Regions from separate parts of the Micromonospora psammae genome, predicted to be linked through region 2. Evidence: riboswitches for the same ligand, from Rfam matches in the RefSeq annotation. Region 2 holds a riboswitch; each other region holds the start of a gene.
The links. A riboswitch is a leader RNA that binds a small molecule or an ion and turns the genes downstream of it on or off. The one in region 2 is predicted to bind cyclic di-AMP.
Positions count from the first base shown of each region.

Region 1 (7,152 bases), on a different contig from region 2:
CGGCGGTGAAGAGGGCGAGCAGGTCGCCGACCTGGCGGTCCGCCTCGGCGGGGTGCCGGAAGTGGCCGGTCGGGTTGACCGTGTACTCGTTGCGCCGCCCCACCCGGGTGCGCCGCAGGTAGCCGCCGGCCTCGAGGTCGGCGACGATCGCCTGGGCGGCCCGCTCGGTCACCCCGACCTCGGCGGCGACGTCCCGCAGCCGCGCGGTGGGGTTGCGCGCGATGGCGAGCAGCACGTGCGCGTGGTTGGTGAGGAAGGTCCAGTGCCGGGTGCTCCCGTTCCCGCCCGCTGTCGTCGCCATGCCCGCCATCGTATGGCCCGGCGTTCGGATTTTCGGCCCTGCCCTGGTCAGGGGGTGGCCGGCCCGGCCCGGCGCGGCCGGGCCAAAGCATGAAATCTGTATCACGTGATTCTTGACGTATCTTCGGGTGCGTGTGACGGTGGGCGGCGAGGCCGCCTCCGTCGCCGGCCGGTTGACCAACCCGACCACGGACCGAGGTGAGGGAATGGCCCCGACCACTCCGACCCAGGCGCTCGCCGAGCTGCACGCGGGCAACCGGCGGTTCGTCACCGGCACGCCGCGCCACCCCAACCAGGACGCCGGCCACCGGGCCGCCGTCGCCGACGGGCAGAACCCCTTCGCGGTGATCGTCGGCTGCTCCGACTCCCGCCTCGCCGCCGAGATCATCTTCGACCGGGGGCTGGGCGACCTCTTCGTGGTCCGCACCGCCGGGCACACCGTCGGCCCCGAGGTGCTCGGCAGCGTCGAGTACGGCGTCACCGTCCTCGGCACCCCGCTGGTGGTGGTGCTGGGCCACGACTCCTGTGGAGCCGTGCAGGCCGCCCGGGACGCCGCCCGGACCGGCACGCCGCCGACCGGGCACCTCCGGGCCGTGGTGGACGCGGTCGGGCCGAGCCTGCGCCGGGCGGCCGAGGAGGGCGTGGACGACGTCGACGGCATCGTCGACATCCACATCGCCCAGACCGTGGAGGCCATGCTCGGCTCCTCCGCCGCGCTCGCCGCCGAGGTGGCCGCCGGGCGGTGCGCGGTGGTCGGGATGTCGTACCGGCTCGCCGCCGGTGAGGTCCGGACGGTGGCGGCGGTCCCCGCCGCTGCCGCCGTCGTTTCGCCGCCGGCCCAGGGCGGGCGCCCGGCCGTGGTCGCCGGCTGATCCGGCCCGGACGACGAGGGCCGCCCCGCACGCGGCGGGACGGCCCTCGGGCTGCGCGGTGTCGCTAGAGCATCGACATGTGCACGTGGTCGGTGTGGTCCGACGGGCCGCTGTACGACTTCCACCCGGTCGCCGGGAACCAGATCTGCCGGTTCCAGATGACGTAGTAGATGCCGAGCCGGTCGGCGTTGCGGACCAGGAACGCGGTGAGGTCGTTGCCGTACCGGCGGGTGTCGTTGTTGTACCAGGGGGCGAAGCCGCTGTTCTGCAACGACCAGTCGCAGGCCTTGCCCTTCGGGTGCTCCCACGGCCCGCCCGGCCGGTAGCAGCCGACGAAGCGCTTGAAACCGGCCCGCCGCACCTCCTTGTACGCGTGCAGCGTGCGGGGGGTGATCAGGCCGGAGGTGGTGGGGTCGTCCTCGGTACGTCCCTCGGGGCGCCAGCCGCCGTCCGCCGTCCGGCCCGGCGCGATCCGGGCCACCGGGGATTCGGCCGACACCAGGCCGCCGGTGAAGCCCTTGCCGCCGACCAGCGCGAGAGCCTTCTCCGCCTCCCGGCTCTCCCGGGCCATGTCGTTGGTGAGCTTCTGCTGCTCGCGCACCTCGCCGTCGAGCTCCAGCTTGGCCCGCTCGGCGCGGGTCTTGGCGGAGGTGACCTCGCTCAGCTTCTGCGCGTTGACCATGTTCAGCTCGTCCAGCGCGGAGGCCCGCTTGAGGAACGTGTCCGGCGCCTTGCTGTCCAGCAGGATCGCGGCCGCGCCGATCCGCCCGGTGCGGTAGGACTGTGCGGCGATCTGGCTGACCTGGGGCCGCAGCGCCTCCAGATCCTCCTCGGCGCGGCGGATCTCCAGCGCGAATTCCCGCTGGCGCTTCTTGGACTTCTCCAGCTGCGACTTCGCCTTGGCGTACTGGCGGTTGCGCAGCTCGATGACGTCGGTGAGCAGTTCGGGCTCTTCGTCCTCCTCGTGCCCGGAGGGGGTGGGCGTCGAGGGGGCGGCGATCGCCGGGGTCGGCCCGGCGAGGATGGCCAGAGCGGTGAGCACGGCCACCGCCGGTGTCAACCAGCGGCGCAGGGGTGCCGTCACAGTGTTCCCTTCCGTCGACCGCCGACCGGGTTAGCTGACGGGTTCGGGACGGAAGTGGTCCCTACCGCTCGCGCGGATTCACCCCATGTACCTGGTTCCCCGGCTCGCCGTGCGGCGATTGGGCGGCGGCACCGCAGGCGCCGCTGCGCGCCTTCGGCGGTGACCGGCAGCGAGGTTACCCGAGAGGAGTACCGGGGATCTACGTCCAGAACCCGACTAAAAGCGTTATTTCGCAATAACGATGCGTGACCAGTGACGCGGTCGACAACCGCCGCACCGGCGGCGGTTGCGCTGAGGAGTGTCACCATGCGGTGTCCGTGTTCCTTTCCGGTTCGGGCCACCCCGCGGGGGTCGGGGTGGACGGTGGGCCGTGGCGTGGCGCGCTGAGCGCCTCCAGTGCCGCGTCCCGGTCGGCCGGGGGCCGGGGCGTGGGCGTCGGGCGGTCGGCCGGCGGGGCGTCGCCGGCCGGGCCGCGTCCGGCGGTGGTGACCAGCGCGGCCAGCCCGGTGGTCAGGGGTACGGCGGCCACCAGGCCGAGGGTCGCCACCGCGCTCCGGACGATCTCCTGGGCCAGGAACTCGCTGGTGAGGATCTCGCCGACCGCCCGGCTGTCGGCGGTCAGCAGGAGCAGCAGCGGCAGCGAGGCGCCCGCGTACGCCAGCACGATGGTGTTGACCGTGGAGGCGATGTGCGCCCGGCCGACCCGGGTAGCGGCCCGGTAGAGCTGCAACCGGGACAGGCTCGGGTTGGCGTGGGCGAGTTCGGTGACGGTGGCCGCCTGGGTGACGGTGACGTCGTCCAGCACGCCGAGCGAGCCGATGATGATCCCGGCGAGCAGCAGGCCGTGCAGGTCGACGTCGCGTTGGTACAGCGACAGCGTGGTGGCCTCCTCGCTGCCGAAGCCCGTCAGGTGGGTGGCGGCGGTGGCCAGGCTGCCGAGGAGACCGGTCAGCACCAGGCTGCCCAGGGTGCCGAGCACCGCCACCGACGTCTGCGCGGTGATCCCGTGGGTCAGGTACAGCACCACGAACATGATCAGGGCGGCGCCGGTGATCGCGATCAGCAGCGGTGAGCCGCCCGCCGAGATGCCGGGCACCACGAAGGTGAGCAGGATGGCGAAGCTCGCGCCCAGCCCGGCCAGCGCCGCCAGGCCCCGCCAGCGTCCGAAGGCCACGATCGCCGCCGCGAAGAGGGCGACCAGCCAGACGAGCGGCTTGCCGCGCTGGTGCTCGGCGATGTTGTAGCTGCTGGACGTCGGGTCCGCCGGGTCGGTGAGCTTCACCAGCACGATCTCGTCGTCCACCGCCACCGTCGGGGCGCCCGGGCCGGACGGCACCGGCGTCTGGACCTCCCGGCCGGTGTCCGGGCCCTGCTCCACCCGGACGGTCACCGTGCCGCACGGGCCGTCGGCCGCCCCCGGTGTGCCCTCCGGCAGTTCCGGCGTCGGTGGGCAGGGCTCGGTCAGCACCCGGGTCACCGTGCCGTGGTAACGCGGCACGTCACCCCCGCTGTTCGCCTCCCGGCCGTCCCGGGGCCAGAGCACCAGCGCGGCGAGCACGGTCACGACGAAGAGCGGGACCACCGTCACGACGAGGAGCCGTCGCACTCCCGGTGGAGTGGACGGAGCGGGACGGGTGTGGTCGGCGCCCATTGCTGTTCTCCCAACGATCCAGAGTGGGGTACGGGTCAGCGGGCCGGCGGGTTCACCGGCGGGACACGCCGACCGGAAGACTGCCCCCGGGGTCACCCCGGGCGAGCGCCGCCGTCACCCACGGCGAGCAGGCGCCCCGGCGGCGTCGCGGCGCCGGGAGGGACGACCACGCTCCCGCCCACCGCGCCCGGCCCCGACGCGGTGCGCGGGGCGGTGTCGGCTCGGTGCGGACGGTCATCGCCGGAGAATGGTAGCGAGAGACCAGGTCCGCCCGCCCGGCTCGCCGTCCGCGCCCGGCTCCGAGACCGCAGGGCGAGCCGACCGTCACGAAGTGTGGCGGCATCCGTGGCGTACGGGGCTGGCGCGGACCGGCCGGGTTAGCGTGGTGGCGTGCGGACGGCGAGCGCGGTTCCGACCGGGTGGTGGCCCCGGCTCCTGCTGCTCACCTGCACCCTGCTCGGCCTGGCCGCCATGCACACGATCGGCCACGGCGCGCACGTCGGCCCCGGTCATCCGATCGGCTCCGGCGTCGCCGGTACGCCGTCCGGCCCCCTCCACCACGACGAGCCCGCCCGGGCCGCCCCGAGCCGCCCGGGTGGACACGGAGCCGCCGCCCCGGACCGGCCGGGTGGACACGGAGCCGCAGCCGCGGAGCCGGCCGTCGCGACCCGCGACCACGCCGCCGTGCTGCCCGTCACGCCTCCGGACGGGGGAACGCCGCTCTGGAGCGTCTGCCTGGCGGTGCTCGGCGCGCTCGGGACGGCCGTGCTGCTGGCGCTGCGCCGGCAGCGGGGGACCCGGCCCGCGACCGCATCCGGTCGACCGGTCCGGCCGTCGTCCGGGTCACGGGGACCGCCCCGGCGCGCGCTCGGGCTCCGCCTCGCCACGGTGTCGGTGCTGCGCAGATAGGTCGGCCCGGCGCGGTTTCCGCCGCGCCTGCCGGTCCGCTGCCCGTCCACCGCACACCGAAAGGTCTGACCGTGTCCACTCGTACCATCGCGCGCCGTGCCGCCCTGGCCGGCGCCACCCTCACCGCCGCTCTCGCCCTGGCCGCCTGCGGCGGCGGCCACTCGGCCGGCTCCGGCCACGACATGCCGGGCACGGGCGCCCCGGCCTCCGCCAGCCCGGGCGCGTCCGCCTCCTTCGGCGACGCGGACGTGATGTTCGCCCAGATGATGATCCCGCACCACCAGCAGGCGGTACGGATGTCCGAGCTGGCGGAGAGCCGGGCCGGCGACGCCGAGGTCCGGAAGCTGGCGACGCAGATCAAGGCCGCCCAGGCCCCGGAGATCGCCACCATGACCGGCTGGCTCACCGCCTGGGGTCGGCCCGTCCCGTCGGGCGGCCCGTCCGGCGGGCACCTGCCCGGGATGGACCACGGCATGCCGGGCATGATGTCCGACGCCGACATGGCGAAGCTCGCGGCGGCCTCCGGCAGGGAGTTCGACCGGCAGTTCCTGACCATGATGATCGCCCATCACGAGGGCGCGATCACCATGGCGAAGCAGGAGATCGCCGGCGGCGCCAACGCCGACGCCAAGGCCATGGCGCAGCAGATCGTCACCGCTCAGCGGAGCGAGATCGACACCATGAGGAAGATCCTCGGGCGGCTCTGAGCGGCCCGGGGTCCGCAGGGGGTGTCCGGTGTGCCGGGCACCCCCGCTCGGCCCAGCGGCGCGGAGGCCGGCCCGGCCGCCGGCTGCGGACGGGTCAGCCGCGCTTCATCAGGCGGCCGACGGCGGCCATCATCTCGTCGGCCACCTCGTCGGCGCGACCCTCGGCCGCGCCCTCGTGCATGCAGTGCCGGGCGTGGCCGTCGAGCAGGCCGAGGGCGACCTTGTCCAGGGCGGCCTGGATGGCCGAGATCTGGGTGAGCACGTCGATGCAGTACCGGTCGTCGTCGACCATCTTCTCCACGCCGCGGACCTGGCCCTCGACGCGGCGCAGCCGCGCGAGCAGTTGGTCCTTGCTGGCGGTGTAGCCCCGGATCGGGGTGCCCGGTGTGGTCATGACGGCAAGGATAGCGTACCCCTGGGGGGTATGCTACGGTCCCAGGGCGACCTACCCCAGGGGGGTATAGGATGGACGGGAGAGGAGAACTGCCATGGTCACCACCACGTACCAGGTGCAGGGCATGACCTGCGGGCACTGCGTCAACTCGGTCAGCACCGAGGTGAGCGCGATCGAGGGCGTCCGCGACGTCCAGGTGGACCTGGCCACCGGCCGGGTCACCGTCACCAGCGAAGGCCCGTTGGACACCGGATCCGTGCGCGCCGCGGTCGACGAGGCCGGCTACGACCTCGTCGAGGCGTGACGGGTCACCCACCCGGAAATCGAGGTAGCACCATGAACACGGCGACGAAGCTGAGCGGTTTCGCCCTCGGCCTCGCGGCGGTGTTCGGCGCGGCGTACGGGGTCGGCCACCTGACCGACCCCGTCACCCCCGCCGCCGAGAGCCGCCACGACTCCACCGGTACCGACCACGGCGCCACCGACGACGGGCACGGCGGCGCAGCCGACGCGGCCACCCACCTGCCCGGCGGGCTGCTCGTCTCCGACCGCGGCTACACGATGCAACCGGTGGACGCGCCCGCCGGGCAGTTCGCCTTCCGGATCAGCGGCCCCGACGGCGCGCCGGTGACCCGCTACGACGTGGCACACGACAAGCGGATGCACCTGATCGTCGCCCGGCGCGACCTCTCCGGCTTCCGCCACGTCCACCCCGAGCTGGACGCCGACGGCACCTGGCGGGTCGAGTCGCCGCTGGGCGGGCCCGGCCTCTGGCGCGCCTTCGCCGACTTCACCCCCACCGGGGGTCAGCCGCTCACCCTCGGCGTCGACGTGGCCGTCCCCGGCCGGCTCGACCCCCGGCCGCTGCCGGCGCCGGCCACCAGCACCACGGTCGACGGCTACACGGTCACCCTCACCGGCACGCCCGAGCCGGGACGCACCAGCCGGCTGACCCTGACCGTCAGCCGGGACGGGAAGCCGGTCACCGACCTCCAGCCCTACCTCGGGGCGTACGGGCACCTGGTGGCGCTGCGCCAGGGCGACCTGGCGTACCTGCACGTGCACCCGGAGGGCACGCCCGGCGACGGGCGGACCTCGGCCGGGCCGGCGGTGACCTTCGCCGCCGAGGTGCCCTCGGCCGGCGCCTACCGGCTCTACCTGGACTTCCGGCACGGCGGGGCGGTGCACACGGCGGAGTTCACCGTCTTCGCCGGCACCCCCGGGCCGACCACCGG
Region 1 is NZ_JBAKHM010000003.1:32,494-39,645, reverse strand. It holds gene V6U79_RS06335 (helix-turn-helix transcriptional regulator) at 1-310, opposite strand, end outside; gene V6U79_RS06330 (carbonic anhydrase) at 507-1,172, shown strand; gene V6U79_RS06325 (coiled-coil domain-containing protein) at 1,237-2,256, opposite strand; cyclic di-AMP (ydaO/yuaA leader) riboswitch at 2,261-2,391, opposite strand; gene V6U79_RS06320 (YibE/F family protein) at 2,558-3,907, opposite strand; gene V6U79_RS06315 (hypothetical protein) at 4,298-4,816, shown strand; gene V6U79_RS06310 (DUF305 domain-containing protein) at 4,888-5,523, shown strand; gene V6U79_RS06305 (metal-sensitive transcriptional regulator) at 5,618-5,917, opposite strand; gene V6U79_RS06300 (heavy-metal-associated domain-containing protein) at 6,012-6,221, shown strand; gene V6U79_RS06295 (DUF8832 domain-containing protein) at 6,254-7,152, shown strand, end outside.
Region 1: another riboswitch for cyclic di-AMP. It lies ahead of V6U79_RS06325 (coiled-coil domain-containing protein); the one in region 2 lies ahead of V6U79_RS15005 (C39 family peptidase).

Region 2 (7,152 bases):
TCGATGATCTTCGCCATCGACTTGACGTACGGCGAGATGGTCAGCGCCACCCGGGCGTCCGGCTCCAGGGTCGGCTTGCCCTTCTCCACCCCGAGCCGGTCGCCGTGCAGGAACATCGACGGGCAGCCGATCACGTCGACCGCCGAGAAGCCCAGGGAACGCAGGTAGCCCTCGGTGATCTCGCCCCGGACGCCGATGCTGGGGGAGCGGTCGAGCACCGCCCGGACGAAACGGCTCACCACGTCGTCGATCGGGCGCAGGTACTCCCGGTCGCCGGCCAGGTTGGTCTGGGCACCCACCCCGAGGACGACCACCGGGATCCGGAGCCGCTCGACCAGCCGGGTCATCAGCTCGATGCGGTGGGCGTAGCTGCGCCGGAAGGCGTTGGCGAGCGGGATGACGTAGACGTCGTATCGCTCGTTGATCTCGTCGGCGTCCCGTGGGTTGACCTTGAACTCGGTCGGGGTGATCTCCGCGGTCGCGGTGCTGAGCAGCTTGTGCGCGGCGTGGCTGAAGACCAGGTTGCCGTTGTTGACCCCGATCCAGTCCCCTTCGAAGGCCTCCTCCGGGGAGCGGACGTCGAACGGGCCCTTCTTCGCTCGCATCAGGATCCGCTGGTGCATGTCCGCTCCATCCCTCGTTCGTCCGTGCCGGGGCGACGCCCGCTGCGCGCCCGGACCGGGCACGACTCGACCGGGGCCCCGGAATATTAGGACAACCGATGCCCTGCGCACACCCGCGTGTCACCCGCCACGCCCCGGCCGGGACGCGGCGGCCGGGGCAGCCGGTAGGGTGCCCGGCGGCGGGACCGACCGGTGCCGCTGCCGGAGGGCACCGGCGTTCCGGCCGGGAGGAGAGGTACGTGCGGGTCAGCGTGGCGACGGTCGGGTGCCCGGCATGACGAGCGCACCGGAGGCCACCGCCGCGCGGGCGCGCCGGCTGCCGTCGCTGACCGGCCTGCGCTGGGTCGCCGCGATGCTGGTGTTCGGCTATCACGCCGGCACCATGGGGATCGTCGGCGAACCGGACGTCAAGGCCGTCCTGGACTGGACCTTCACGCTGGGCCTGTCCGGGGTGCAGTTCTTCTTCATCCTCAGTGGATTCGTGCTGGTCTGGTCGGCCCGGGACACCGACCGCCGTCGGGACTTCTGGCGGCGGCGGCTGGCGAAGATCTACCCGAACCACGTGCTGACGTGGGCCGCGGCGCTGCTGGTGATGTGGTGGTTCGCCGACCCGGTGGTGCCGCGCGCGGCGCTGGAGAGCCTCCTGCTGGTCCAGGCGTGGGACCCCACGCCCGGCTACTTCTACAGCATCAACTCGGTGAGCTGGTCGCTCTCCTGCGAGTTGTTCTTCTACCTCTGCCTGCCGCTGGTGCTGCCCGCGATCCGGCGGGCCCGCGCCGGCGTCCTGTGGGCCGTGGTGGTCGCGGTGCCGCTGCTCATCGTGGCCCTCTGGCCCGGCCAGTCGCTGGTGCCCGAGGCGAGCACCTGGTGGTTCAACCAGATCTTCCCGGTGGTCCGCTCCACCGAGTTCTGGCTGGGCGTGGCCGCCGCCGAGCTGATGCGGCGTGGCCGGTGGCGCGGGCCGGGGCTGCCCCTGGCCAGCCTGATCTTCGTGGTGACCTGGGTGGTCGCCGCGCAGTGGATCCGCGCCGAGCTCTGGGCGGCGATCCTGTCGGCGGCGTACATCCTGGTCATCACCGCCGCGGCCGGCGCGGACGTGCACGGCCGCCCGTCGCCGTGGCGGCACCGCACGCTGGTCTGGCTCGGCGAGGTCTCGTTCGCCTTCTACCTGGTGCACGTGCTGGTGATGGTGACGGTGCTCCGGCTGGCCGGGCGGCTCGGGGTCGGGCTGCCCGGCTGGTGGGGACCGCTGGTCGTGGTCGGCTTCCTGGCGGTGAACCTGGCGCTGGCCGCCCTGCTGCACCGCTGGGTGGAGACGCCGATGATGCGCCGCCTCAGCCCTCGCCGCCCCCGTGCCGGCGCGGGCCGCCCGTCGACGCCCCCGGTGGCACCCGGGCGGCCGGCCGACGCCCACGACGACGCGCGGCCGCCGGTCGGGACCACCGCCCGCTGAACCGGCCGTACCGGCCCGCCTCGGCCGCCGGGTGGGGGACCGCTCCGGGCGGCGCGGCGGATCGGACCACGGTGGACGGGCCGGGCGCGGCGACACGCCCGGCCACGCTGCGGCCCGCCCACGTCGGCGGTAGCGTGGCCCTGTGCTCCCGGTCGCGCTCACCAGTCCCCTGTGGTGGGTGGCGCGCTGGAGTTCCCGCCTGGTGACCGGCGTCGCCGTGGCGGTCGCCCTCTCGCTCGGCGGTTCCGCGCCGAGCGGCGCGGTGGAGCTGCCGAGCACCGCGCCGCTGCCGGTGACCGCCGCGCCGTCGCAGTTCGTTCCCGCCGTCACCGATCCCGCCGCCTCGGCGGCGGTCGCCGGCCGACGCGCCGCCGGCGCCGCGCCGACCGGCCGCGCCGACACCGTCGCCGGAGACCTCACCGGGTACGCCGCCGGCGCGCACGACCCGGTTGGCCGGCCGGCCATGCCGGCTGTCGCGGACGGCTCCGCCCGCCCCGCCGGCGCGCTCGTCGCCGCGGCGGCGACGTTCACGGGGCTCGCCCCGACCGTCACCGGGCCCCGCGCGCCGCCGGCCGGCTGACCGCCGCGCGGGGGTGTCCCGCGACCACCGTCTCGTCGAACCTCACCGCCGCACCCGCCTGACGAAGGCCCGCCGCCGCCCGTGCCGCGCGCGCCGTCCGGCCCGTGCCGGATCCCTCTTCCGCATCCCGCTCCCGGGAGGTGCCGCTCATGAACACCGTGCTCCACGAGTTCCTGACCGAGGTCCCCACCGCCGCCGCCATCTGGTCCGCCCTGCTGGTGCTCGCCCTCACCGTGCTCACCGTCCTGGTGGCCCGCCCCGAGCGGGACCGCCCCGTCGGCGAGGCGACGCCCGCCGAGCCGTCCCCGGCCGTCGAGCTGGCCGACCTGCGCCGGTACGCCGAGGAGGTGGCGGTCGCCGCCGCCCGGGCGGCCCGTACCGCGCAGCGCCGGCGGGCGGCGTGGGAGGCCGCCCACGAAGAGGTCGACCGGGCCTGGACGGCGTACGACGAGGCGGAGACGGCGGCCCGCCGCTTCGCCGGCGCCGCGGCGCTGCCCGCCCCGCGCACCCCCCGTACGCCCGCCGAGTACGCCGGCCGGGAGCGCTGGCTGCACCAGGCCGCGGTGGCGGCGCACTGGCGGGGCGAGTTGCCGGTGGAGCGGCTGCGGGACGTCTTCGCCCACCGGGACGGCTGGGATCCCCGCCGGCACCCGGTAGAGCAGGAGGTGCTGCTCGCCCGCGCGGTACGGGACGGCCGGCGGGACGCGTACACCTCGGCCGCCGAGCGGGAGCGGACGGCGTGGCGGGACGCCGAGCTGGCCGCCGAGGCGGCCCGGTCGCTGGCGGCCGAGGCGTACGCGGCGGCGCAGCGGCTGCGGCCGGGCCGGGTCCCCGCGCCCCGGGCGGTTGCCGTGGCGGCCCGGACCGCGCCTGCGGCCCGCTGGCGTCCGGCAAGGGTGGGTTGACGGCCGGAACGGGACGAAATCGTTATCAAGTCCGGGTGAGCTGCGTCACTTCCGTCGGGAATCGGTCATCGGGTCACGGGTGGTGACACCGGTCGCGAGTATGCCCGGAGATTGGCGCCGAGCTGTCCGGTTGTTGCCCGAAAGATACGGCCAAAGCCCCACGTCCCATTGAGTGACGTCAGTGCCTCAATGCACGGGAAATTTGTGGGCCCGGTCATGTTTAGGCAGGTGAGAGCGCTTGGCGAGGCCGGCGCCCCGCCAGTAGTGTCGCCCCCGTCCGGTGCGGTTTTCGATCGCAGAAGGCGACGCCGCGCCGACCCGCTCAATCGTGGGTGACCACGAACCGGGGACCCAATTGTTTGTGGGGTGAATCCGCGGGCCACGGCCCGTGGTAGGGCGTTCTTCCCGCCCGAATCCGTCAGCTAACCCGGTCGGCGGTGTCGGAAGGAGCTCCACTTCGTGCAGCACGATCCCACTTCCCGGTTGTTCCCGCACCACCTGAAGCGGCAGCTGCGCCGACTGGTCACCGAGCGGCCGTACCAGGTCGTCGTCGGTTCGGCCGCGGCCCTCGTGTTCGCCACGGGGACCGCCGCCCTGACCGGCAACGAACGGCACGTTCCGGCGCCGCAGCAGAGCTCGGCCGCCGTGGCCGAGGCGGCACCGCGCCTGAACGAGGTCGCCACCCGCGGCCAGGCCCGCCTCGCCGCCCCCAGGACCGACCACAACTCCGGCGAGCGCACCTGGGGCAGGCCGGACCCGGACCTGACCCGCAGGGCGGCACCGAAGCCGCCGTCGACCAAGATCCTCTCGTACGACTACCAGGCCCAGACCACCTACTACAACTGCGGTCCGGCGGCGGTGCGCAACGCGCTCAGCGCGGCCGGCGTGGAGACCACCCAGGACGAGCTGGCCGGCCCGCTCGGCACCACCGAGGTGGGCACCAACTCGGTCCGGGACACCACCCGGGTGCTCAACCGGATGGTCAAGGGCGACCCGTACCGGACCCGGCTGTTCGACAGCACCCCGAGCCGGGCGCAGATCGACCGGCTCCAGGCCGACGTGGTCGACGCGATCACCGACAAGCGCGGCGTGGTGGTCAACGTGGCCGGCAGCGCCACCGACAGCGCCGGGGGTTGGCACTCCTTCCCGGGCGGCCACTACATCGCCGTGGTCGGCTACAAGAACGACGGCCGGGCCGTCCAGATCGCCGACTCGGCGGACCCGAGCCTGCCGCAGTACTGGATGAGCACGATCGAGCTGGCGAACTGGATCGCCACCCGCGGCTACTCCGCCTGATCCACCTCGTACGCGAACGGGCGCCGGCTCCCCTCGGGGGCCGGCGCCCGTCGCCGTCCGTGGGTCTCGCGGTGCCGGCGCCGACGGTGGGAGACTGCGCCCCATGACCGACCACACGGGTACCCGGCACCTCCTGCTGCTGCACGGGATGGGCGCCACCGGCGACGTCTGGCTGCCCGGGGCGCCGCTGCTCGAGCGCCGCTGGCCGGGGCGCTGGCTGGCACCGGACCTGGCCGGGCACGGCTTCTCCCCGCCGCTGTCCGGCTACTCCTTCGCCGGGCTCGCCGGCCGGGTCGCCGAAGAGCTCGGGCCGGCCGCGGACGGCTCCCGCCCCGGCGAGCGGTTGGTGATCCTCGGGCACTCCCTCGGCGGGGTGGTCGCCCTGGCGCTCGCCGCCCGCGACGCCGGGCTGCCGGTCGACGCCGTGGTCGGCCTCGGCATCAAGGCGGTCTGGTCGCCGGCCGAACTGGTGAAGGCGCGCGAGCTGGCGCAGCGCCCGGTGACCTGGTTCGCCGGCCGGGACGAGGCGGCACGGCGGTACCTGAAGGTCGCCGGCCTCACCGGACTGTTCGCCCCGGACCACCCGGTCGTCGACGCCGGCCTGCGCGTCGAGGACGGCCGCTGGCGACTCGCCATGGACCCGGCCGCGTTCGCTGTCGGCGCCCCGGACCTGGCGGCCCTGCTGGCGGCGACCGACGTGCCCGTGGTGCTGGCCCGGGGCGAGCACGACCCGATGGTCAGCGAGACCCAGCTCGCCGCGTACGGGGTGCCGGTGGTGACGCTGCCCGGCCTCGGTCACAACGCGCACGTGGAGGACCCGGCGGCGGTGCTGGGGCTGCTCGACCCGTACCTGTGAGCGGCGGCGGACGATCGGGCTCCGGCCCGGCCGTCCGCCGCCGCGGGGTGGACCGGACGGTCAGTAGGCGCAGCCGGTGGCGGGCAGCGACGCCGGGGCCGGCACGGTGGCGCCGTCGTAGATCGCCAGCAGCAGCCGCTGCGGGCAGCGGTTGGCGCCGTTGACCCGGATCTCGATGTGCAGGTGCGGGCCGGTGACGTTGCCGGTGGCGCCGGTGTAGCCGATCACCTGGCCGGCGGTGACCCGGGCGCCGGCGGCGACCGAGCGCGACGACAGGTGGCAGAACAGGTAGTACGCGCCGTCGTCGGCGGTGATGCCGATGCCGTTGCCGCACCCGCCCCCGGCGTGGCCGACCGTGCCGGCGGTGATCGCGTACGTGGTGACGCCGGTGACCGTGGGCAGGTCGATGGCGGGGTAGTCGTGGTGCGGGTCGTCGTACTCGCTGCGGGGCAGCACCGAGCGGTCGATGACCGGGGCGTAGTTGCCGCCACCCCCGCCGCCGCCGACCAGCCACTGCCAGGTGGTCGCGCCGACCGTGCTGCCGCCGGTGAGCCCACGGCTGGACTTGAAGTCGGTCACCGCGGTGGTGGTGGAGCCGCCCCAGACGCCGTCGACGGTGAGACCGTAACCGTACTTGTTGAGCGAGGTCTGCAGGGCGCGCACGGCGTTGCTGTTCGCGCCGGCGTCCAGGGTGACCACCAGCTTCGCCCAGGTCAGCGGGCCGACCACGCCGTCGGCGGTGAGGCCGTTGGCGGACTGGAAGGAGCTGACCGCCGTCGCCGTGCCGGAGCTGTACCAGCCGTCGACGGTGAGGGTCCGGCCGTGGTGGCGGAGCAGGAACTGGGCGGTGGCGACGTTGGCGCCGCTGGTGCCGGTGCCCAGCGTCGGCCAGTTGGGGGTGGCGGCGTGGGCCGCGACCGGTGCGGCGAGCGCGGCGAGGACGGCGAGGGACGCCGCGCCGAGCCAGCTGACGGCCCGGCGGACTGTTGGATGCATGGCGCACTCCCGGGGGACGGAGGGGAGGCGAGCGGCGTCGGGGCGCGCCGCGTCGCCGGCGCGCGGGCGCCGGTGGCGGTGCCGCCGCCGGTCAATCACGCGTCCGGCAGCCAGTATGCTCATGAAGATAAATATTTACAATGGTGAGAACTTGTAAAGAAGTTTCGCCGCGCCGACCGTCGCGCGGCCTGTTCCCGTGCCCCGTCACCGACCCGGGAGACAGCTCCGCCCCGCACCTGCCGAGGCCGGTGCGGGGCGGGGAGCGGTGTCGGTCAGGCGGGGGCGTCGGCGGGTGCGACGGCCTCCGAGGTGCGCGGCGCGGGCGGGCTCCAGCCCCGGTCCAGCTCCCGCCGCGCGGCGTCGAGGAAGCCCTCTGCGTACGCGTCGGCCGGGAAGTCGCCCAGGTAGCGGCGGCGGGTCTCCCACCGGGCCGAGGCCAGCGG
Region 2 is NZ_JBAKHM010000010.1:175,732-182,883, reverse strand. It holds gene V6U79_RS15025 (polysaccharide pyruvyl transferase family protein) at 1-623, opposite strand, end outside; gene V6U79_RS15020 (acyltransferase family protein) at 898-2,076, shown strand; gene V6U79_RS15015 (hypothetical protein) at 2,219-2,656, shown strand; gene V6U79_RS15010 (hypothetical protein) at 2,806-3,561, shown strand; cyclic di-AMP (ydaO/yuaA leader) riboswitch at 3,871-4,013, shown strand; gene V6U79_RS15005 (C39 family peptidase) at 4,021-4,857, shown strand; gene V6U79_RS15000 (alpha/beta fold hydrolase) at 4,961-5,713, shown strand; gene V6U79_RS14995 (peptidoglycan-binding protein) at 5,774-6,709, opposite strand; gene V6U79_RS14990 (CDP-glycerol glycerophosphotransferase family protein) at 6,982-7,152, opposite strand, start outside.

Region 3 (7,152 bases), on a different contig from region 2:
CGGCATCGGCATGTCCCGCGAGGACGTCGTCTCCCTGATCGGCACCATCGCCCGCTCCGGCACCGCCGAGCTGCTGCGCAAGCTGAAGGAGTCCCGGGAGGCCGCGAGCCAGGACCTGATCGGCCAGTTCGGGGTGGGCTTCTACTCGACGTTCATGGTCGCCGACCGGGTGAGCCTGCTGACCCGCCGCGCCGGCCAGACCGAGGGCACCCGCTGGGAGTCCACCGGTGAGGGCACCTACGTCATCGAGACGGTGGACGACGCGCCCCAGGGCACCTCGGTGACCGTGCACCTCAAGCCGGTCGACAGCGAGGACAACCTGCACGACTACACCGACCCCGGCAAGATCCGCGAGATCGTCAAGAAATACTCCGACTTCATCGCCTGGCCGATCCGCCTGGTGACCCCGGACGGCGAGCCCGCCGTCCTCAACTCGATGAAGGCGCTCTGGGCCCGGCCGCGCGACGAGGTCGCCGAGGAGGAGTACCGCGACTTCTACCGGCACGTCGCCCACGACTGGGCCGACCCGCTGGAAACCATCCACATGCGCGGCGAGGGCGTCTTCGAGTACGAGGCGCTGCTCTTCATCCCCTCGCACGCCCCCTTCGACCTGTTCATGGCCGACGCCCGGCGCGGCGTCCAGCTGTACGTCAAGCGGGTCTTCGTGATGGACGACTGCGCGGCGCTCATGCCGAACTACCTGCGCTTCGTCAAGGGTGTGGTGGACGCCCACGACCTGTCGCTGAACATCTCCCGGGAGATCCTCCAGCAGGACCGCCAGATCCAGATCGTGCGCCGCCGGCTGGTCCGCAAGGTGCTCGCCACGCTCAAGGAGATGCGCACCGCGCACGCCGAGCGGTACCGGACCTTCTGGTCGGAGTTCGGCCGGGTGGTCAAGGAGGGGCTGATCGAGGACCCGGACAACGCCGAGGCGATCCTCGACGTCGTCTCCGTCGCCTCCACCCACAACGCCGCCGAACTCACCACGCTGCGCGACTACGTGGAGCGGATGAAGGACGGCCAGAGCGAGATCTACTACGCCACCGGGGAGACCCGGGCGACGCTGGAGAACTCGCCGCACATGGAGGCGTTCCGGGCCCGGGGCTACGAGGTGCTGCTGCTCACCGACCCCGTCGACGAGGTGTGGGTGGAGCGGGTCGGCCAGTTCGACGGCCGGCCGCTGCGCTCGATCGCCAAGGGCCAGGTGGACCTCGACGCCTCGGCGGAGGGCTCCGACGCCGGGCAGGAGCGGGAGCGGCAGGCCAAGGAGTACGCCGACCTGCTCGCCTTCCTCGGCGGCGCGCTCGCCGACACCGTCAAGGAGGTCCGCCTCTCCTCCCGGCTGACCACCTCGCCCGCCTGCGTCGTCGGCGACGCGCACGACATCACCCCGACGCTGGAGAAGATGTACCGGGCGATGGGCCAGCAGGTGCCGCCGGTCAAGCGGATCCTCGAACTCAACCCGACCCACCCGCTGGTCACCGGCCTGCGCGCCGCCCACGAGCGCGGCGACGACGAGCCGGCCCTCACCGAGACGGCGGAGCTGCTGTACGGCATGGCGCTGCTCGCCGAGGGCGGCGACCTGGCCGATCCGGCCCGCTTCGCCCGCGTGCTGGCCGAGCGGCTGGCCCGGACCCTCTAGGCCATCGGCCCGGCGGCCCGTCGGTCAGTCGACCGGCGGGCCGCCGACCGGGTCGGTCAACCGCCGCTCGATCACCACGGTGGTGCCCTCGTCGGTGGAGGACATCCGCACCTGCGCGTACGCGTCCATCAACATCGCGCCGCGTCCCCGGTCCATCGCCGGCCGCCGGTCGCGCCACGTCCCGAAGTCCCGCACGGAGATCCGGACGGTGTCGGCGTCGACCTCCAGCCGGACCCGCACCTCCGGGCGGCTCGGTCGCTGGGCGTGCTCCACCGCGTTGTTGACCGCCTCCGACGCGGCCACCAGCAGGTCCTGCACCACGTCCGGGTCGACCTCCGGGCGGTCGAGCACCACCCGCAGGTCGCGGCGCATGGCCTGCGCCGCGGTGGGACCCGACGGGTACGTCCAGTCGAGGTCGACGTCGGGCACGGCGGACGGACGGGTGGGCGGGGGCGGGGGACCGTCCTCCGGCGCGGCGCTCCTCGGCCGGACGGTGCCGTTCGTTGGCCGCGGTCCGGCGGCGACCGCGCACACGGCGGTGCTTCCCGGACCGGTCGGCGAGGCCGGCGGCGCGGACTCCACGGTCGGTGGGGCGGGCGGCGCGATCTCCACGCTCCGCGGGGCGGGCGGCGCGGACTCGCCGGTCGGCGGGACCGGTCCGGTGGCCGGCTCGTCGGGGTGGGTGCGCAGCCCGGCCCGGCGCAGGAGGACGCGGATCCGTGCCACCAGGTCCGCAGCGGTGAACGGTTTCACCACGTAGTCGTCGGCGCCCAGGTCCAACCCCTCGACGCTGGCCTCACCGCCGGCCCGGGCCGACAGCACCACCACCGGCAGTGCCCGGGTGGCCTCCTCGCGGCGCAACGCACGGACCAGCGCGAAGCCGTCCAGCCCGGGCATCATCACGTCGGTGAGCAGCAGGTCCGGCGGGTTCCGGCGGATCTCGTCGAGGGCCTGGCGACCGTCACCGACCGTTTGTACCCGCCAGCCCTGCGCGGCCAGCAGCCGGGCCAGGTAGCCGCGCATGTCGCTGTTGTCGTCGGCCACCAGGATCCGCGCCTCGTGCGGCTCGTCGCCCTCCGGGCCGGTGCCGGGCGGGACGGCTCCGCCCGCCGGGGCCGGCCCGTCCATGGTGGATCCGGCGAGCCAACTGAACGCCGCCTGGGCGGCGACCTGCGCGACCTCGCCGAGCCCGGCCGGTTCGGGCCCGGCCGGCGGGGCGGTGAGCGCCCTCCAGGGCAGGGCGACGGTGAAGGTCGTACCGACGCCGGTGGCGCTGGCCACCCGCACCTCGCCGCCCTGCAACCGGGTCAGCTCCCGGACCAGCGCCAACCCGATGCCGGTGCCCTCGTGGCTGCGGGAGCGGGCCCCGTGCACCCGGTGGAAGCGTTCGAAGAGCCGGGGCAGGTCGGCCTCGGAAATCCCGATACCGGTGTCGGAGACGGTGAGCCGGACCTCGCGCTCGTCGTGCTCCAACGCCACCCGGATCCGACCGACGAAGGTGTACTTCAGCGCGTTGGACAGCAGGTTCGTGACGATCTGCTCCCAGAGCGCCGGGTCCACCGCGACCGGGCGGGGCAGCGGCGGGCACTGCACCACCAGCCGCAGCCCGGCCCGCTCGACGGCCGCCCGGAAGACGCTGGCGAACTCCCCGGTGACGGCGGCCAGGTCGACCTCGCGGGGGACGGCCCGCGCCTGCCCCGCCTCCAGGGTGGAGAAGGTCAGCAGGCTGTTGACCAGGGTGAGCAGGCGGCCGGCGTTACGCCGGGCGAGGTCGATCCGCTCGCGCTGCGCGGGCGGCAGCGGCTCGTCGGTGTCGGCGAGGGCGTCGCCGAGCGGACCGAGCATCAGCGTCAGTGGGGTGCGGAACTCGTGGCTGACGTTGGTGAAGAAGGTGGTCTTGACCCGGTCGAGCTCGGCCAGCGCCTCGGCCCGCCGCCGCTCCTCCTCGTACGCCCGGGCGTTGCGCACCGCCACGGAGACCTGCTGGGCGAGCAGCTGGAAGAACGACCGGTAAGCCTCGTCGAGGCCGCGGCTGGGGCTCACCCCGACCAGCAGCACTCCGAGTGGCTGGTCCAGCTCGGCCGAGGGCAGCGGCAGGGCCAGCGCGACCCGGACCGGATCGTCGAACGCCCCGGCCGGCAGCGGCATCCGCGTGGCGACGTCGGTGACCTCGGTGGTCGTACCCGACGCGGCGGCCGGCAGCCCCCACCCGCCGGTGTCGCCGGCGGCCTCGACCACGGCGGGCAGCGTGGCGCCGACCACGGCCGCGCCGGCGTGCGCGACCCGCCGCAGCCGGCCGTCCTCGCGCAGGTAGATCGCCGCGAACGGGACGTCGAGCGGATGCCCGGCGATCGCCTCCACCAGACCGGCGCAGGTGGCCCCCGTGTCGACGGTCTGCCCGCCGCCGTGCACGGACAGGTCCCGCAGCAGGCGCAGCCGGCGCTCGCCGACCACCTGCTCGGTGACCTCGCTGCACACGGTGAGGATGCCGACGGTGCGGCCGTCGTCGTCACGCGCGGGCGCGTGCGAGACGCTGAAGTACGCCTCCTCGCGGTAGCCGGCCCGGTCGAGCAGCAGCCGCAGGGCGGGAACCCAGCTCGCCACGCCGGTCGCCATCGCCTCCTCGATGAGGGGCCGCAGCACGTCCCAGCCCTCGGCGAGGGTGACCCGGACGTCGTCGCCGAGCGCGGCGGGATGCTTGTCCCCGATCAGCGCCGAGTACGCGTCGTTGTAGAGCTGGGTGAAGCGGTCACCCCAGAGCAGCAGCATCGGATACCGGGACGACAGCACCATCCGCACCGCCGCTCGCAGGCTCTGCGACCAGCCCTCGACGGCCCCCAGGGGCGTGCCGGACCAGTCGATGCGAGCCATCAACCGCCCGGTGTCACCACCGGCGGCGAACAGGTCCCCCGTAGGCGCGCTCACCTGTGACCGAACCCCATTCGGCCCTCCAGTTCCCGGGCCGGTCGACCCTGCCGGCGTTCCTACCCATCCTGACACCCGCTCTCACCTCGGTCGGTTCGGGGACCCGTGACGTCGCTCATCCCCGCCGGACTCCTGCGCAGTGGCGCGGCGCGGGCGGCCGCCGTCACTGTCCGGGAGCCCGGCCGCCGCCCGACGGGACACCCGGCTCCGCGGGGCATTGTCGACACGCTCGCACGGTCCGCAACTCGGCGTGGAAGGCCCTCGCCTGACCGGGTGAAGAACTTCACAAGAAGTGGGCAATCGGCCGAAACTCTCCCTAACGTCGTTCTGGTCCGCGATCGCGGACACCACGGTCGGTAACGCCTAATCCATGCCGCCGATCGCGAGACCCTGTCACCAGGCATGGAGCGGGGGACCCACTAGTTCCTCGGTGCACGTCACCTCGGGGTGAAGCCGCCAGCGGCGGCCGGGCTCCTCGGCCCGAACCCGACAGCTCACCTCGTCGGCGTGGAGGAATCCACATGGCAACTGAAAACACCGCCCGTCACCGACGGGCCAGCTCGCGCCGCACTGCCGTCGGCACGCTCGCCGTCGGCGCGGTCACCGGGGTCGCGGCCATCCTCGCCCCGGCCTCCCCGGCGAGCGCCGCCGGCGTCAACTGGGACGCGATCGCCCAGTGCGAGTCCAGCGGCAACTGGCACATCAACACCGGGAACGGCTACTACGGTGGCCTGCAGTTCTCGCAGAGCACCTGGGCCGGCTACGGCGGCAAGAAGTACGCCGCCCGCGCCGACCTGGCCAGCCGTGGCGAGCAGATCGCCATCGCCGAGAAGGTGCTCGACGGCCAGGGCATCGGCGCCTGGCCGACCTGCGGCAAGAAGGGCGGCTCGACCCGGAGCTACGCCACCTCGGAGAAGTCGCAGAAGTCGGAGCGGCGCGCCACGCGAGCCGCCACCAAGGAGCGCTCCTCGCGTGGGGAACAGCCCAGCAGCCGCAGCCAGCGGCGCAGCGCACCGGCCGGCACGGGCAAGGTCCACGTCGTCAAGCCGGGCGACACGCTGGCGAAGATCGCCGACGCCCGGGACCTGACCGGGGGCTGGCGCGCGCTGTACGAGCGCAACAGGGGGATCGTCGGCGCCGACCCGGGCCTGATCTTCCCGGGTCAGAAGCTCGCGCTCTGATCCCGTTCCGTCCGGCCCCGCAGGGGACCGGACGGGCAGGTGACACCCGAACACGTGAGCGCCCGGCCGCCGCCCAGCGGCCGGGCGCTCACGGGTCCGCCGGCCCGGCAACGCCTTGCCGCCGGGGCGCCCATCGCGCGTCCGTTCACCCTGCCCGAGGCGGAGACGACGCCGCCCGGTCCGGCAGACTGCCGAGCAGCACGGCGCGGGGAGAACGGTGTGCCAGGTCCTCGGCGACGCTGCCGAGTAGTCGCTCGCCGAGCCCCTGACCGCCCCGACCCACGACAAGCAGATCGACGTCGCGGGACTCGGCCACCGCCAGCAGCCCGTCCGCCGGATGACCGACGACCACCTCGATGCTCGGCGGCGGCAACTCCGCCGGCAGTCCGTCCGCCCACTCGTCGAGCATCCGGCGGGCCCGCCGTTCCTCGTCGGTCGCCTCGCCGTCGACCAGGTCCGGGCTGGTCACCGCGACGAGCACCAGCTCGCTGGCGGTGCCGCTCAGCGTGCGCACCACGGCGCGCAGGGCCCGGTCGGAGTCCGGGGAGCCGTCCACGCCGACGAGGACCCGCAACCCCGTCCCGGTCGGCGCCGGCGGCCGGGACCGCACCTCGACCCGCCGGGTGCCCGCCCGGCCACGCTCCACCGCGATGGGTACGAAGATCGGCCCGAGCAGCCCCCCGACCAGGTACCAGAGCAGGTTGCGGTGCCCGCCCCGGGTGACGAAGACGGCCGCGGTCAGCAGGCCGGTCGCCAGCCAGACCATCACTACGAGGAGCACCCACCACTGGCCCACGCGCGTGCATACCCGACCCGCCCCCGGGTAAAGCCGCCGCGGCGGCGGATAGGGTTGGCCCAGGTGTGCCGGGAAGTCTGGTCGGCGATGGATGACGCGACCCCTGCCGACGAGGAGTTTCCGTGACCGACGCCACCCGGCGCCGCACCAGCCTGTTCGCCCGACACTCGTGGGGCGAGACCAGCCGCATCTCCGCCATCCTCCGCAAGGAGACCGTGGGCGGCGCGCTGCTGCTCATCGGGGCGCTGTTGGCGTTGATCTGGTCGAATTCGCCCTGGGCGGAGGGCTACCGGTGGGTGCGCGACCTGACCGTCGGCCCGTCCGCGCTGCACCTCGACCTCAGCCTCGCCACCTGGGCGGCCGACGGCCTGCTCGCCATCTTCTTCTTCGTCGCCGGGCTCGAACTCAAGCGGGAATTCGTCGCCGGTGACCTGCGCGATCCGCGCCGCGCCGCCGTGCCGGTCGCCGCGGCCGTGGGCGGGGTGGTCGTACCCGCCGTGCTGTACTACCTGATCGCCGCCGGCGCGGGCCCCGGCGCCGGCAGGGGCTGGGCCATCCCGACCGCCACCGACATCGCATTCGCCCTCGCCGTGCTCGCCGTGGTCGGC
Region 3 is NZ_JBAKHM010000006.1:197,615-204,766, forward strand. It holds gene htpG (molecular chaperone HtpG) at 1-1,642, shown strand, start outside; gene V6U79_RS12080 (ATP-binding protein) at 1,667-4,567, opposite strand; cyclic di-AMP (ydaO/yuaA leader) riboswitch at 4,932-5,090, shown strand; gene V6U79_RS12085 (transglycosylase family protein) at 5,089-5,748, shown strand; gene V6U79_RS12090 (universal stress protein) at 5,894-6,529, opposite strand; gene nhaA (Na+/H+ antiporter NhaA) at 6,667-7,152, shown strand, end outside.
Region 3: another riboswitch for cyclic di-AMP. It lies ahead of V6U79_RS12085 (transglycosylase family protein); the one in region 2 lies ahead of V6U79_RS15005 (C39 family peptidase).

Region 4 (7,152 bases), on a different contig from region 2:
CAGGTGGTGACCAGCCTCCAGGCCAAGGGCATGGAGTACGACGGCGTCGTGCTGGTCCGTCCGGGCGAGATCCGGGCCGATCCGGGTTCGGGGGTACGGACGCTCTACGTGGCGCTCTCCCGGGCCACCCAGCGGCTCACCACGATCGACGTCGCCGGCTGACCGGCGGCGGTTCGGGGCTTACTTGCACACATAGCGATGTGAGCATAGATTGGTCCGAGGCCCTGGCGGCGACGGAAGGTGTGGGCGTGGGCGCAGGTCATGACCACCACCACGGGTCGGTCGCGAACGCCGCGCACCGCCACCGGGGCCGACTCTGGGCGGCCTTCGCGCTGCTCGCCGCCCTCATGGTGGTCGAGGCGGTCGCCGCGTTCGGCACCGGTTCGCTGGCCCTGCTCTCCGACGCCGGGCACATGTTCACCGACGTGCTCGGCATCGGCATGGCCCTGGCGGCGATCACCGCGACCCGGCGGGCCGACCGCGACCCGCAACGCACCTTCGGGCTCTACCGGCTGGAGGTGCTCGCCGCGCTGGCCAACGCGGTGCTGCTCAGCGGCGTCGCGATCTACGTGCTGGTCGAGGCGGTCCGCCGGTTCGGCGACCCGCACGAGGTGCTCACCGGCCCGATGCTGGCGGTCGCGGTGCTCGGCCTGCTGGCCAACGTGGCTGCGTTCGCCCTGCTGCGCGCGGGGGCGCAGGAGAGCATCAACCTGCGCGGGGCGTACCTGGAGGTGATCGGCGACCTGCTCGGCTCACTCGGCGTGATCGGGGCCGCGCTGCTGATCGGCGGCACCGGCTGGTGGTGGGTGGACCCGGCGGTGGCGGTGGCGATCGGCCTGTTCATCCTCCCCCGCACCTGGCGGCTCGGGCGGGCGGCGGTCCGCATCCTCGTGCAGGCCGCCCCGGAACACCTCCAGGTGACCGCCGTGCACGACCGGCTGGCCGCCGTCCCCGGCGTGGCCGAGGTGCACGACCTGCACGTCTGGACCCTGACCTCCGGCATGGACGTCGCCTCCGCGCACCTCACCATGACCCCCGGCGCCGAGGTGGGCACCGTGCTCGCCGCCGCCCGCAGCGCCCTGCATGAGGACTTCCGGATCGACCACGCCACCCTCCAGATCGAGCCCGGCGCCGCGCCCGGCGCGTGCGGCCCATCGCACTGGTAGTGCGTCCGCGCCCAAAAAATTGGGCGTTGAATGCCGGATTAGGCCACCTTTAACAGCAATCTCAGCAGTACCGTGAGTCACGAAGCGGGCGGGTGTCACACCCGTACCGGTAGGCTCGGCCCCGGCCTCCGCCCGGCGGCGCCCCAACGGTGCCGGCGGTGGCCGTCGCCTAATCGCCCGCAGGGGCGAGCCGGGGAACCATGTTCCTGGGGTGTATCCGCGTCAGCGGTAGGGATCTTCCGTCCCGAACCCGTCAGCTAACCCGGTCGGCGGCTGACGGAAGGGATGTGCATGCACGTACGAAAGACCACCGCGCGGCTCGTGGCCGCGGTCGTCGCGACGCTCGCGCTCGGCGTGTCGTCCGCGCCGATCGCCTCGCCGGCCACCGCCGCACCGACCACCCGGCTCGCCGCCCCCGACGACGAGGGCGGCACCCCCGCGCTCCGCGCCCAGCTCGAGACGGCCAGCAAGGGCTGGCTCGACGCCAAGGCGGCGCTGGAGCGCTCGACCAAGCGCCAGCAGGAGCTCAACACCCAGCTCAAGACCGTCGAGTCGGAGTTGACCGTGCGCAGCGGCAAGGTCGGCGAGATCGCCGGCGTGGCGTACCGCACGGGCCGGCTCGGGCCGATGTCCGCGCTGCTCAACAGCTCCAGCCCGGAGGGCTTCCTGGACCGGGCCGCGGCGCTGGAGACGGTCGCCACCAACGAGGACCGGGAACTGCGCGACCTGCTGCGCACCCGCGACGAGGCCAACCGCACCCGCGCCGAGCTGAACAAGGAGATCGTCGAGCAGCGCAAGCAGATCACGGTGATGGCCAAGCGCAAGCAGCAGGCCGAACGGGCCCTCGCCGTGGCCGCCGCCGACAAGCCCGCCGCCACCAGCGGCGGCGGCTCCGCCCGGGGCACCTCCACGTCGAACGCCAAGGCGGCGCCGCGCAACCCGGACGGCTCCTGGCCGTCCGAGTCGTGCAGCGTCAACGACCCCACCCCCGCCAACGGCTGCATCACCCCGCGCACGCACAACGCGCTCAAGCAGGCTCAGGCCGCCGGCTACACCCGGTACGTCTCCTGCTACCGCCCCAGCGGCTCCGGCGAGCACCCGAAGGGCCGGGCGTGCGACTTCGCCGCCCAGAAGAACGGCTTCGGCGGGGACGCCACCGGCGGCGACCGGACGTACGGCAACAACCTGGCGGCGTACTTCATCCGCAACGCCGACCGCCTCGGCGTCCTGTACGTGATCTGGTACCGCCAGATCTGGCTACCCAGCAGCGGCTGGAAGTCCTACAGCGGCGCGAACGGCGACCCCTCCAGCGACCACACCAACCACGTACACCTCTCCATGTACTGACCCCTGCCCCCGGTGTGGATCATGCGGTTGTGGTGCGGTGCGCAAGCCCCGTAGCGGGGCGGGGACGCCCACCACACCTGCATGATCCACCCGCGGGGGTGGTGGGGTCAGGTCAGGGGGTGTCGGGGGTCAGGGCGGGGCCCAGGCGGGTGGCCAGGGCCAGGTGGGCGGCGCGGGCCTGGCGGAAGGCGTAGCCGAAGAGGGGGGCCGGGGCGGCCAGGGTGATCTCCACGTCGATCCGGAGCACGCCGGACTCCTCCCGCAGCCGGGTGTGGTTGCGGACCGTCGTGCCGGGCTGCTGCCGGGCGACCGTGACGATCTCGTCCTCGGTGACCACCAGGACGTCCGCCTGGTAGGTGACCGGGAAACGCAGCGGGCCCAACTCCAACCGGTCGGTGATGGCGTAGCTGGCCCGGGCGCCGGGGCGGGCCGGCAGCCGGCGCACCCGGACGATCAACGGATGCAGCTCCCCCTGGCGGGCGGGGTCACTCAGCAGCGCCACCGCGTCCGCGCGCGAGCAGCGTGCCTGCACCGTGTAGCTGAACGTCTCCCGCCGGACCACCGCGCCTCCCCACCCTCGTCGGTCGCCCGATCGTCCCAGTACCGGGGAGGACTGGCAACGGGGACCCGCCGCGGGGCCGGGACACCACCCGCACGGTGTACGTCGCGGTGGTGAGGCGAGGCCGACCCACGGCAGTGGAGGCGGCGCCGGTCAGGCGCCGGGAAGGACCTCCGGGGTCGCGTGGCCGGCGAAGTAGGGCTCGGGGGCGCCGAAGAGGCCGAGCAGCCCGGTGACCCAGAGCTGGCGGTGCACGAAGCGGCTCGGCTCGGTGACCACCAGCTTGACGCCGCTGACCTCGGCGGTCTGGAACCCGGCCACCATGGCGCTGATGCCGACCGAGTCGATGAAGGTGACGAGCCGCATGTTCAGCTCGATCCGGGACGGCAGCCCCTTGGCGAGCACCTCGGCGATGGCCTCCCGCACTTCGTACGCGGTGTCGACGTCGACCTCACCCCGCGGGGCGATCTCGATGACACCACCCGGCATGACCGACTTCACGATCGACAGGCTCACGCGAGCACCTCCACTCGCCCGTCCACGGGCGCCTCATCAGTACGCGGGCCGCGACCGAGAGTATTCCCCCAACGGCCTCGGTCGCCACCCCTCGGGATGAGCAATTCGCGGATCCGGACCGACCGGGCCACCCTGTTCGGCATCGTTCCTGGTTCCGTCCGCTCCGGTGAGCGACCGATCCGGGCCGCTCCAACCGTCCCAGGGTACCGGGCGCCGTCCACCCGGTTCCCGATCCGGTCGCTGCGGGCGAGCCCCCTGCCGCCCGGCGCGGGCCCGGCCCGGGTTGCCCCGGCCGCCTAGCCTCGGCGGGAGAAGCGTCACCACGACGAAGGGACGTTCGATGATCAAGAAACTGCTCGGCCTGGCCGGTGTCGGCGCGCTGCTCGCCCTCGTGCTGGCCTGCGGCTTCGGCGGCGGGGGCGGGGACGACGACGATGACGACGACGATTTCGCCCGCGCGACCGCGGTGGTCGTGGTCCGCTGAGGGCACGGCGTGAGTTTGCGGCGCGGCCCGGCTGGGCACTGGCGAGTGTGAGCGGACCATGACGCGCGCCGCAGATGACGTCGAAGTCCGAAGTGGCCGCAGGCTTCGGCACCCCGAGGAGGTAACCACGATGTTCGGCAGCAACCTGCTGGAGCGCCGCAGCAAGCCGGAGCGGATCGCGGACCAGGCATGGCAGCACCTCGTGTCGGCGGTCGGCTCGGCCGGCGACAGCGTCCGGGACGCCGCGAAGTCGGTCCGGGGCGGCGGCCCCGGCCTCGGCGACGCCGGCGACCTGGTCGGCTCGGCGGCCGACGAGGCCCGGCGCCGGGCGACGCTGGCCTTCGACGCGCTGGCCGGACGCCGACCCGCCCTGCCCTGGACCCTGCTGATCAGCGCCGCGCTGGTCGGCGCCGCGATCGGCTGGGCCGCCGGCACCGCCGCGCGGGCCGCCGGCAGCCGTGACAGCCGGGCCGTCGACGACATCGAGTTCGTCGACGTGGACCGGCCGAACTCGCCGGTCGGCCTGGACGGCTGACGCTTCACCGCACGGACACGCCCCGGCCGACGGACCAGTCGGCCGGGGCGTGTCGTGTTCCCGGGCCGGCACCCCCGACCCCCGCTCCTGAGACTCAGTCGAGGTGGAAGACGATCCCGTCGCCGACCACCGTGCGCCGGATCCCCAACCCGTCCACCGGCCGGTCCCCCGCCCCGCGCCAGCGGGTGTCCGCGGCGTACCCGGGCAGCAGCACCACCGTGCGCACCCCCGCCGCGCGCAGGTACCCGACCGAGCCGACGTCCGGGAAGGTGGCGCTGGCCGCCCTGATCCGCTCCTGCGACTCGGGAGTGAACGAGGCGAGACCGTTGACCACCCGGGGGAACCCGTCGGTCGACCAGAGCATCACGTGGAACTCGCGGGTCCCCTCGCTGGGCAGCACCAGGGCCGGGCCGGTCAGCCCGCGCAGGGCCACCGGCTGAGCCGGCACCGGCACGTGCGGGGTGCGGTTGACCCCCTCCAGCAGCACCAGCGCCACCGGCAGCACCAGCACCAGCCGGGTCGCCCGCCCCCACCGCCCGACCGGCCCCGCCGCCGGCTCCCGGACGGTCAGCGCCCCGGCGGCGAGGACGCCGAGCAGCAGCGTGGTCCAGAGCACCAGCCGGCCCGGGGTGCGGATGCCGTCCCAGCCCGGCGCGTACCGCACCAGCGTCACGTAGCCCGGATCGCCGTCACCGCCCAGCGTCGTGCCGGCCGCCAGGGCCACGCTGACCAGCACCCCGGCGGCGAGCGCGATCCGGTGCCGGACCCGCCAGGCGGAGAAGACCAGGCCGGCCAGCGCCAGGCCGATCAGCACCACGCCGGGGAGCAGCGTCATCTCACCCGGGAAGCCGAGCGCCGCCCGGGCCGTACCGTGCCGCTCACCCCAGAGCCAGGACTGCGGCGGGGCGGTCAGGAAGCCGATCGGCGGCGGGGAGAACATCGCGATCTGGGCGACCGTCCGCCGCCCGGCCGGATGGCGGGCCACCACCTCGAAGTAGGGCGCCGCCATCAGCAGGGTCACCCCGACGAAGCCGACGACGCCCGCCAGGTCGGCCAGGAGCAGGCCGCGCGGGACCGCCGGCCGGGCGCGGCGCCGCCACCAACGCCAGCCGAACCCGGCCACCACGGCGAGGCAGAGCAGACCCAGCACGTACGCGAAGGGCAGGCCGATGCCGAAGCCGAGGGTGACCTGCCAGGCGGCGACCGCCCAACCGCCGGCCGCCCAGCCCGGCCGGACACGGTCCGGCCGGTGGCCGTGCCGCAGCGACCAGCCGTGCCCCCGGGCGAGCATGGCCAGCGCGAGGGCGATCCCACCGACGCAGAGCACGTGCAGGTGCCCGGCCTGGGCCAGCTTCCAGGGCGCGTACGCGAAGGACGCCCCCGCCACCGCCGACCCGGCCCGCCCGGCCCCCAGCTGCCGGCTCAGCGCGTACGCCCCGACGAACGCCAGCGCGTGCACCAGCACGTAGAGCAGGTTGTAGCGGACCACCGCCGCGACCGGCCCCTCCCCCACCATCGCGAACGGGGCGAAGCCGAGCAGGGTGTCGGAGTAGGCGTAGGTGTACGGCTCGGGGAAGAACGTGTTCGAGTGCCACACCCGCGCCGGGTCGGTCCGCAGGGCGTGCCCGCCCCAGGCGATCTGCCACGCCTGCAACGTCGGGTCCCCGGTGTCCTGCGGGATGGTGCTCGCCGGGTGACGCAGCGTCGGCCAGGTCAGCGCCGCGGCCAGGGCGAGGGCGGCGAGCCCGACGAGGCTCCACTCGTGCCGGGCCACCCGCCACGCGCCGCGGCCGACCCGCCGGATGACGACGGCGGAACGCTCACCCCTCACCCGCACGCTCCTCCCTCGCCGCTGGCCAGATCGTGCCCGAGCCAACCCCCGGTTGTCGACGCCCGACCAGCCGGCCCGCCGTGGCGTGCCCCGGGTCACCCGGCCGGGGCGAGGGCGGCTCACCCCGGCCGGCGGCAGCATCGCGCTCGGCGGGGGCGTACGCCCGCCCCGTACCGCATCCCGGGAAGGAGCGCACGCATGGCCACCGCGACCACCGTGACCCGTACCGACCAGGACATCCAGACCGACGTGCTCGACGAGCTGGCCTGGGACCCCCGGGTGAGCCCCACCGACGTCGGGGTCACCGTCGCCGAGGGGGTGGTGACGCTGACCGGCTGGGTGGACAGCTACGCCGCCAAGTGGGCGGCCGAGCGGGCCGCGCACCGGGTCACCCGGGTCCGCGCGGTCGCCAACGACCTCACCGTCCGGATCACGCCCTCCGCCGAGCGCACCGACCCGGAGCTCGCCGCGGCGGCCGGCCGGGCGCTGGAGTGGGACGCGTTCGTGCCGGTGGAGAACCTGGAGGTGACCGTCGCCGGCGGGTGGGTGACGCTGCGCGGCGAGGTGGAGTGGGAGTACCAGCGCCGGGCCGCCGAGCGGGTGGTGGGCCGGTTGACCGGCGTGCGCGGGGTGAGCAACGGCGTCACCGTACGGCCGGCCACGCCGCCCACCGGCGAGGAGCTGCCCGACCGGATCGTCGACGCCCTGCTCCGC
Region 4 is NZ_JBAKHM010000022.1:60,382-67,533, forward strand. It holds gene V6U79_RS23220 (HelD family protein) at 1-162, shown strand, start outside; gene V6U79_RS23225 (cation diffusion facilitator family transporter) at 249-1,166, shown strand; cyclic di-AMP (ydaO/yuaA leader) riboswitch at 1,323-1,453, shown strand; gene V6U79_RS23230 (coiled-coil domain-containing protein) at 1,458-2,513, shown strand; gene V6U79_RS23235 (SRPBCC family protein) at 2,626-3,075, opposite strand; gene V6U79_RS23240 (STAS domain-containing protein) at 3,226-3,588, opposite strand; gene V6U79_RS23245 (hypothetical protein) at 3,929-4,072, shown strand; gene V6U79_RS23250 (hypothetical protein) at 4,203-4,607, shown strand; gene V6U79_RS23255 (hypothetical protein) at 4,702-6,438, opposite strand; gene V6U79_RS23260 (BON domain-containing protein) at 6,637-7,152, shown strand, end outside.
Region 4: another riboswitch for cyclic di-AMP. It lies ahead of V6U79_RS23230 (coiled-coil domain-containing protein); the one in region 2 lies ahead of V6U79_RS15005 (C39 family peptidase).